Methanococcus voltae: one gene and its partner. The main gene of each other region encodes a partner of the protein of the gene in region 2 in a complex. Links are inferred from orthologs where the notes say so. Each region holds a gene or a part of one and is shown on either strand. Other genes may lie near its edges.

Region 1 (4,883 bases), on a different replicon or contig from region 2:
TGATGTGTGTGCGTGGAATACTGGTGTGTATCCTGCTGTGATAACTGAAGGGTGTTGTAAAACAACAATTTGAGCATCGAAGTCAGCTGCAACTGATGGTGCGTTGTCAACTGGACCTAAAACGTCTCCTCTCTTGATGTCTTTTTTACCTACACCTCTTACGTTGAAACCAATGTTGTCTCCTGGTTCAGCTGAAGGTAATTGTTCGTGGTGCATTTCCACTGTTTTAACTTCTCCTACTGAGCCTGAAGGTTCAAATACAACTTTGTCTCCTGGTCTGATGATACCTGTTTCAACTCTACCAACTGGAACTGTACCTACACCAGTGATTGAGTAAACATCTTGGATAGGTAATCTCAATGGTAAGTTTGTTGGTTTTTGAGGAGGTTGGAATGAGTCAATAACTTGAGCAATTGTAGGACCCTTGTACCATTTTGTGTTTTCTGATTTTTTGAATACGTTATCACCGTGTAATGAAGCTACAGGGATGAAAGGTACTGTGTCAGGGTTGTATCCTAACATTTTTAATAACTCTTCGCTTAACATTTTCTTCATTGCATTGTAGTCATCTTCACTGAAGTTAACTGTGTCCATTTTGTTAATTGCAACAGCTAATTGGTTTACACCTAATGTTCTGATTAAGAAAATGTGTTCTCTTGTTTGTGGCTGAATACCGTTGTTGTGGTCATCTACGTTAACAACTAAAACAGCTGCGTCAGCTTGTGAAGCACCGGTAATCATGTTTTTAATGAAGTCTCTGTGGCCTGGGCAGTCTACGATTGTTACTTCGTATTTGTCGGTAGGGAATTTTTTGTGAGCGATGTCAATTGTAACACCTCTCTCTCTTTCTTCTTTTAAACCGTCCATAACGTAAGCAAATTCGAATCCAGCTTTACCTTTTTCTTCAGCTTCTCTTCTTAATCTTGTAATTACCTGAGGGTCGATAGCTCCACCGTCTAATAATAATCTTCCTACTGTAGTTGATTTACCAGCGTCAACGTGTCCGATAAATGCAACGTTCAATATTGGTTTTTCTTTTGCCATATTGTCACCTGTATTTATATATGTTTTTGATTTTTGTAAGTAGAATTTATCTTATTAAGAGATTTCTAAATAAGTATAATTTGTAATATGATAGTAAAAATGAGTATATATATTTTATGGTATATTGTTAAAATCTTTTGGATTTTTCAAAATTAATCATGATTAATCGTGTAAGATTTTTAACCCATAAATATAATTTTTATACATTTACACCAATATACAAAATTAATAACTAAATATGAATTATTGATATTATAAGTTTACTGTAAGTTTTTACAATTTATTATAATTTCATTATATGTAATTCATATGTAGTTATTCTATTTTATATTTAATTTAATAATTTAAATAAGTTAATCGAAATAAATCAATTAAATTATTCTGTTTTTAAACCTTTTCTTGACCTAATTTGTTGAACAATCTTAGGTTGCAATTCAGTAGGTACTTTTTCGAATCCTGAGAATTCAACAGACCATAAACATCTACCTTGTGTAGCTCCTCTGATTGCACCAGCGAAACCGAACATTTCAGCAACAGGAACGCTACCTTTAATAATTGACATGTCGCCTTCTTGCTCCATATCAACGATTTGGCCTCTTCTGTTGTTGATTTCTTTCATACCGTCGCCCATGTAATCTTGAGGGGTGTTGATGTATACTTTTTGCATAGGTTCTAATAATACTGGTTTAGCTTGTGTAATAGCGTCTCTAACACCAAATCTTACCGCAGGGATAATTTGTGCTGGACCTCTGTGGATTGCATCTTCGTGGAAAGTTGCATCCATTAATTTAACTTTTACACCTTGAACTTTTTCAGCAGCTAAAGGACCGTTTCTTACAGCTTCTTTGAAACCTTCGATGATTAACTCTCTTGCTTCGTCTAACTGTACGATACCTCTTGTTAAGTTTGTGATTAAGTTACCGCCTATGATAGACATAACTTTTTTAGCTTCGTCTTTTGGCAATCCTGCTTCTACAAACCTACCTTCTGCTTCTGAGGAGATTTTTCTCTTGAAATCTTCATCTTTTAAGTCGCCTTTAACATATGCTTGGTATACACTGTCTTCTAAAGGTTCTACGATGAAGTACAACTTGTTGTGTTTGTTTGGTGATTTTCCTTCAATTTCAGGGCTTGTACCGTTGATTGTTTCTCTGTAAACAACGATTGGCTCACCAACATCAACTTCGATACCTGTATCTCTGCCGATTTTTGTATTTGTGATAACTTCGATGTGGAGTTCACCCATACCGCTGATTAAGTGTTCACCGGTTTCCTCGTTGATTTCCACTCTAACTGTGTTATCTTCTCTTGCGATTTGTCTTAATACTTCGATTAATTTTGGCAAGTCTTTTGTGTTTTTAGCTTCGATAGCAACTGTAATAACAGGTTCACTTACGTGTGATAAACCTTCGAAAGCTTGTTCCATTTTGTTTGAGAATGCTGAAACAGTTTCCCCTGCGGTTGCTTCTTTTAAACCTGTGATAGCACAGATGTTACCTGCTGAAATGCTTGGTACTTGAACTCTTTCTGCACCCATGAAAACTGAAACTTGTTGAGCTCTTGCTTTTTGTTCTGCACCAACTAAAAACAATTCGTCACCTTGTTTCATTCTTCCTGAGAACAATCTGCATGCTGAGATAGCTCCTGCGTGTTTATCAACGATAATTTTTGTGATAACACCTGCTAAAGGACCGTTAGGGTCACAAACCATCATTGACTTACCAACTTCTGACTCAATGTCTCCTTTCCAAATATTTGGAATTCTGTACTTTTGAGCTTGAACTGGGTTTGGTAAGTGTTTGATAACCATATCCAAACATACTTCGTGTAAAGGTGCTTTATCAGCTAATTCTTTCTGTTTTTCATCATTACAGAAATCAATGATGTCTTTGAATGAAATACCTGATTTTTGCATGTAAGGTACTGAAATAGCCCAGTTGTTGTAAGCTGAACCGAATGCTACCTTACCACCCATAACGTCACATAACCATTCTTTTTTGAACTCTTCTGGAGCCATTTTTTCGATTAAAACGTTAACTTCTGCAATAATTCTCATAAATCTTGCTTGTAATTCTTCAGGAGTTAATTTTAACTCGTTGATTAATCTGTCAACTTTGTTTATGAATAAAACAGGTTTAACTTTTTCTTTTAAAGCTTGTCTTAAAACTGTTTCAGTTTGTGGCATTACACCTTCTACTGCACAGCATACAACGATAGCACCATCGATAGCTCTCATTGCTCTTGTAACGTCACCACCAAAGTCAACGTGACCTGGGGTATCGATTAAGTTAATTAAGTGTTCTCCGGTTTCTGATTGGTGAACCATTGACACGTTTGCAGCGTAGATTGTAATACCTCTTGCTGCTTCTTCTTCATCAAAATCTAAAGCAAGTTGGTCTCCTGCTAATTCTTTTGATATCATACCAGCACCTGCTAAGAGGTTGTCTGATAAGGTTGTTTTACCGTGGTCGATGTGTGCACAGATACCGATGTTTCTGATTTTATCGTGGGTTTCCATTAAACTGGTAACCTTTTCTACCATTTTTGCTCTTCTTCCCATTATTTCACCGAATCAAATAAGTGATTTAATTGATTAATTGATTTTTGAAGAATTTATTAAATTTATGTGATAAATTATATCAATAATTTAAAAAAATACGATAACCATAAGATAAAATACTTATTTATGATTATTCCATTGATTAATTAAAAATATATAAATAAATAACTTAAAGAAATTAAAGAAATTAAAAAGATATAACTTTTCAATTATCTTGCTGATTGAGCAACTCTTTCTTTTTCTTCTTTTTTCTTTACAGCGAAGCTTTTTTGCATATCTGCTTTTGAAGCTGAGATTATTTCTTCAGCTAAACAGTTTGCAATTGATTTTTTGCTTTTTCTTGCTGAGTTTAAAGCTCCCAATGAGATGTTTCTGATAGCAGTGTCTAATCTTCTTACAGGTGAAACGTCAACTGATTGTAAGAATGCGATACCACCGTATGAAATTCTTGTTGTTTCTTCTCTTGGTCCTGCGTTTTCTAAAGCATCAACTAAAACTTGAACAGGGTTTTCCTTTGTTCTTTTTTCGATGATTTCTAAGGCTTCTTCCATAACTGCTAAAGCTTCGTATTTTTTACCAGTGTTTGTTTGTTCAGCCATTAATTTGTTTAAAACTCTTTCTACAATGTTCATTTTTGATTTATCGAACATCTTTTTTGAAAATCTTCCTGCGGTGTGAGGTACTAAAACAGGTTCTAAGCTAATGTATGACCTTAAGCTTGGATCTTTAACTGTAACAGCTTCACAATCCCATTTATTGAACAATTTAATTTCCAAAATTTCACCGTCCATTGTTGTTTTTGTGATTTGTGATTTTGTTTTTCCGAATTTTGATAATAATTATAAGTTTTATAAATTATTAAAGTTTAATGTTATATTAAAGTTATAAGTTTTTAAAGTTAAAATTTTTAAAATTAAGAAATTATCTTAAGAAATTATCTTATTATCTTATCTTTTAACTTTTTCTTGTTTACCTTTAACTAATTCTCTGATTGAGTTTTTACCAACCATTACAACTTTATATCTTACTCCAGGAATATCCCCTTTAGCTTGACCTGATGGACCACCGATTCCTTCGATAACTACTTCGTCGTGCTCGTCGATGAAATTGATAGCGTGGTTTCCTGGTGCAAATGCGGTAATAACTTTACCGTTTTTGATTAATTGAACTTTTACACATTTTCTGATAGCGGAGTTAGGCTGTTTTGCTTCGAGACCTACTTTCTCTACAACAATACCTCTTCCCATTGGAGCACCTTCTAATGGGTCAGCTTTTAATT
Region 2 (4,829 bases):
TTGCTTAAAGCGCCCCCATTGTCACCCATCATTTCACAAATGGTTGTCATAGGATATGTTCCAGCAATTTTTGAAAGTGCCAATGATATTTCAGTATGACCTTGTCTTCTTTGTACTAATCCCTCGGTACCTCTTAGTAAGTGAACGTGTCCAGGGCTTCTAAATTCAGAACCAAATTCTTCAAATCTGTTTTCTTTGCACATATTAGCTAATTTTTCAACAGTATAGGACCTATCATTGTCTGGGATTCCAGTAAATGTTTTCCTATGATTTACAGTTATTGAAAATGATGATTTTTCATCGTATGGTATATCATCAGGGTATAATTTGTTTAAAACAGGGTATTTTTCAGAAGCTAATCCTAATATATCAACCATAAAAGGAATTCCTAATTTATCGCAATCTTCTGGCATTATGCAAGTACATATCAAACCACCTGCATTTTTTCTAAATGTCCTAATGGTTTCAGGTGTTATAAATTCAGATGCAATAACCATATCGGTTTCAGCTTCTCTTTTATCGTCATCGTAAATTAATACGATTTCTCCTTTTTTAAGTGCTTCAATAGCTTTTTTAACGTTTCCATATTCTTCCATAATAACACCATATTTTTATTTTTAGTTATCTATTAATTATTTAATTATAAATTTCTTATATTTGCGATGTGATAATATTTTTGTTTTATTATATCTAATTTGTTATTTCATTTACAGGATATGATATTGTTGATTACATTATTGGAAGATATATTAAATATCCAATTCTACAGTTATAATATCGTTATTTTTTAATTTTAAATATTTTCTAAGATTTAATGAAGATATAATCTCTAAAACAGATTTTGAATGAACTGTTTTTTTTGGAGCAACTATTGAACCTTTAATCGAGATACCAAAACGGTTTTTTATTACTATGGGTACATATTTTACCCCATAAAATTTTTTATTATTGTATTCAAAATCTTCTATAACTTTGTAATCTTCAACATGGGTCCAAAAATCACGACCTGTTTTTATATTTAGAGTTCCCAAATAGGGGGTATATCCTAAATTTTTCTCAAAAGCCAGTTTATAGGGTTCTATGCCTACAAAATATTTCCCTTTTCCTTTTCCACTGATAACTTTACCGTAAAATTTCATTTTATTCGCCATACAATGATATTTTAAAATATCAATAAATAATTTTTATACTTTAGATAATTAGTTTTTATACTTATTTTAAAATTATACGTTTATTAATCGGATAACATTCTTAATTACGTAAATATATATACTTTTATTATATTTTAATATACATAATAATACATTAATAATATACATATCGATTTGATATGACTTTGATATAATATTGAGTATTGATTAATCAATTTGACTTAAAAAAGTAGAATAAATATTAAATATTTAAATTATCAACTATTTAATGGTGTTTTTATGATAGGAATTATCGGTGGAACTGGTTTAGCTGGTCTTTTAAAAAATGGTGAAGAAAAAATAGTGGAAACTAAATATGGGGCTTCAAAAGTATTGATTGATGAAAATAAAGATGTCGTATTACTTGGTAGGCATGGTTTAAGCCATAGTACTCCCCCACATAAAATTAATTATCTTGCAAATATTTATACCTTAAAAAAGTTGGGTGTGGAACGAATTTTATCATTAAATGCAGTAGGTTCTTTAAAAGTTGAAATAGAACCTTCTTCTTTCTTGATTGCAGATGATTTTATTGAATTCACTAAAGTGAGAAAAAGTACGTATTATGACGGCGAAGATGGAAAAGTAGCTCACGTAAATATGTTAGAACCCTTTTGTAGTGATTTAAGAGGTATTTTAAAAGAAATACTTGATAAAAGACAATATTCCTACAATGAAGGCACGTACATATGTACTGAAGGTCCAAGATTTGAGACAATCGCTGAGATAAATATGTATAAAAATTGGGGTCATGTTGTAGGAATGACTGCTTATCCCGAGGTTTCATTAGCTAAAGAGTTAGAAATGTGCTATTGTTCACTTTGCAATATTTCAAACTACTGTTCGGGCATTAAAGACAGTGATTTAACTGTAGATGAAGTTTTAGACACTGTTAAATCGATGGAAAGCAAAATACTAAATGTAGTTGATGATTTCATAAATTACAAATTTGAAGAAAGAACTTGTGGATGTAAAGATGCAATGAAAAGTGCATTTATTTAATTATTAAATATTATCAAATTTAAAAATAATATAGTGAATATATAAGCTGGGGTATTATGAAAATTATTCGAAAAGGGGTAGAAATAACACTAAATGATGCCAAAAAGTACCTAAAAAATGGCGAAATTGCATTATGTCCTACTGATACCATATACGGAATCTGTGGTTATGCACTGGATAAAAATGTGGTTGATAGAATCTATAAAATAAAAAATAGAGATGAATCGAAGCCCTTTTCTATAAGTTTACAAAAAAAGTCCGATATACAAAAATATGCGAAAGTAAATAATGTTGCTAAAAAACTCATTAATAAGTTTTTACCCGGTCCAATTACATTAATATTGCCAAAAAAAGAATCTATACCAGATTATATTTGTAAGGACTATGTGGGTATTCGCATACCTGATTCAAAGATAATATTGGAGTTATCTGAAATACCAATAACTTCTACAAGTGCTAATGTAAGTGGTAGACCTTCTTCTTATTCCATATCAAAAATGGATAAAGAAATATTGAACAGTGTAGATATAATTATCGATGACGGTGATTGTGAATATAAAAAGCCTTCTACAATTGTAAAAATAATAGATAATGATATAGAATTGATAAGGGAAGGTTCTATATCTTTTGATAATATTTTAAAAGAATTAAATTTATATAATAACGAATTTAAGAAAAATAAATAATAATTATATTTTATATTTTATATTTTATAGTTTATATTTTTACATTTATTCAGATATGCGGACGTATTATATAAAATCATACTCCATTACTTCGTCAAATACGTATTCAAAATCTTCTTTTACATACATTTCAAATTCTCTTGCTGTAATAAGGGTTTTATCGTAATTTGTATAATCGTCTAACACAATACGTGGACAAGCACAAATAACGTACGCATCAACTTTATATATTAAATTTGATGGTGAAATATTGTTTAATACAATTGGAACGTATTTAATGTTATTTTTTTCACATAATTCAATCATTCTGTCGAATACTTTAGTTCTACACTGTCCTTTTTTTGTAGATAGAACAATACCTATTTTTTGAGGTGGATGTATCATTAATTTTGTAATTTTTCCAATTCTTATTTTAATCAATTTCTTAATTTCTGATTCTGTTATTTCTGAAATTTCTCTTGAAAGCGGATTATAAATTTTAACGGTTTTTTTAAACTTATATGCCATCATTAGGGGGTGAAATCGCCCTGTACCTACATATAATATGGAATCTTCATTATTCCAGTTATTTATTACCGCCCTACATCCTAATATAATATTGGGGTTGTATTCGTCAAGACATTTTTTAAATTGTATGGTACTAACGATTGTAGGATTATTAAGTTCTTTTTGAAGCTTTTCCATATTTTTTTCAAAATCTTCATCAATATTATAATAAGAATGAACATATATCACAGGAATTTCTGATTTAACATAGGAAAGCTCCTCATGACCATAATGGACTATTAAATCAGGATTTAATAATGAAACGTCCCTATCGCATAAATCACAAGCCCCAAAACAAGATTCGCCCCATATTATCATTTTTGGTATTTGTTCCTGAGGCGTATTATTTTCTTCAAATTTTTGGCGTAATTTGGATATTTCTAAATCTACGGACCTTTTTAAACCTTCCGGGGCTTGTAATATTACTTTTTTAGCTTTTGAAGTGCATATATAATTGTAAACTCGTTCTGTTTCTAAATTCCACATTATTTTCACCATATAAATTTTAACTTATTTTCTATTTTTTTATTTTATTTTTAGTCTTTAAATTCATATGTCATCAATCAATTCATAAAATAATTGACACATATATTTCTTAAATTATAATATTGTTTTAAATATATTAAGTATTTAATATTGGTAAATAAAGATTATACAATCATAATGATTAAAATAATTTCTATGATATATTTTATAATAGTATCTTATATATTCTATTTTTAAATATAATATTATATTCTAATGGTGAAATTATGACACAAATGACCGAAGCTATTAAAGGGAATATTACGGAAGAAATGAAATACGTGGCAGAATACGAAAAGATGGATGTAAACGAACTTAGAAAACTAATTGCTAAAGGTTATGTAGTTATACCTAAAAATGTAAATCGTGATACTAAACCTGTAGGAATTGGCGAAGGATTATCTACAAAAGTTAATGTAAACTTAGGTACATCTCCTGATTGCATAGATATGGATTCAGAATTAAAAAAGGTTGCTATTTCTAATAAATACGGTGCAGATGCGATAATGGATTTAAGCACCGGTGGTAATTTACCTGAAATAAGAAAACAAATAATGTCCAATACAAATTTACCAATCGGTACAGTACCTATTTATGAAGTTGGTGCAGATGCTAAAAGTAAATACGGAAAAGTTGTAGATATGGACGAAGATTTAATATTTAACGTCATAGAAAGACAAGCTAAGGAAGGCGTTGATTTTATGACCCTACATTGTGGAATTACAAAACAAAGTGTACAAGCCCTTAAAAATGACGAAAGAGTTATGGGTGTAGTAAGTAGGGGAGGAGCTTTCCTAACTGCGTATGTTATGTATCATAATAAAGAGAATCCTCTTTATCAACAGTTTGACTATCTTTTAGAGATTTTAAAAGAACACGA

The links. The genes of interacting proteins can lie anywhere in the genome.
Region 1: the proteins of dph2 (region 2) and J3E06_RS00750 are in contact, whole or in part, in a crystal structure (PDB 6Q2D), measured with the Methanobrevibacter smithii proteins. The link is inferred for Methanococcus voltae from one-to-one orthologs. Residues at the interface, in WP_011954460.1 of Methanobrevibacter smithii: Met1, Met3, Tyr4, Pro28, Glu29, Gly30, Leu31, Met33, Phe58, His80, Thr124, Gln126, Ser179, Gly180, Asn181, Phe182, His183, Leu185, Tyr201, Asn202, Phe211, Ile215, Arg291, Asp295, Asp296, Gln298, Met299; in WP_011954157.1 of Methanobrevibacter smithii: Pro482, Asn483, Lys484, His485, Tyr553, Asp555, Glu556, Glu559, Leu560, Leu591, His592, Glu593, Asp594, Ala595, Val596, His597, Arg598, Gly599, Pro600.

The regions. Positions count from the first base shown.
Region 1 is NZ_JANUCR010000001.1:177,518-182,400, forward strand. What follows is about bases 1,013-3,968. They hold J3E06_RS00750 (elongation factor EF-2), read right to left. Parts: upstream 3,605-3,968; coding sequence 1,421-3,604; downstream 1,013-1,420. Other genes in these bases: tuf (translation elongation factor EF-1 subunit alpha), read right to left, coding at 1,013-1,044; J3E06_RS00755 (30S ribosomal protein S7), read right to left, coding at 3,814-3,968. Outside these bases: more of tuf, read right to left, coding at 1-1,012; more of J3E06_RS00755, read right to left, coding at 3,969-4,380; J3E06_RS00760 (30S ribosomal protein S12), read right to left, coding at 4,552-4,883. UniProt on the Methanocaldococcus jannaschii protein: Catalyzes the GTP-dependent ribosomal translocation step during translation elongation.
Region 2 is NZ_JANUCR010000005.1:19,692-24,520, reverse strand. Bases 1,928-4,829 are described here. They hold dph2 (diphthamide biosynthesis enzyme Dph2), read right to left. Parts: upstream 3,911-4,829; coding sequence 2,945-3,910; downstream 1,928-2,944. Other genes in these bases: thiC (phosphomethylpyrimidine synthase), read left to right, coding at 4,177-4,829; J3E06_RS06585 (L-threonylcarbamoyladenylate synthase), read left to right, coding at 2,249-2,878; J3E06_RS06590 (MTAP family purine nucleoside phosphorylase), read left to right, coding at 1,928-2,192. Also shown: ribB (3,4-dihydroxy-2-butanone-4-phosphate synthase), read right to left, coding at 1-596; ribK (CTP-dependent riboflavin kinase), read right to left, coding at 750-1,139; more of J3E06_RS06590, read left to right, coding at 1,431-1,927. UniProt on the Methanocaldococcus jannaschii protein: Catalyzes the first step of diphthamide biosynthesis, i.e. the transfer of the 3-amino-3-carboxypropyl group from S-adenosyl-L-methionine (SAM) to the C2 position of the imidazole ring of the target histidine residue in translation elongation factor 2 (EF-2).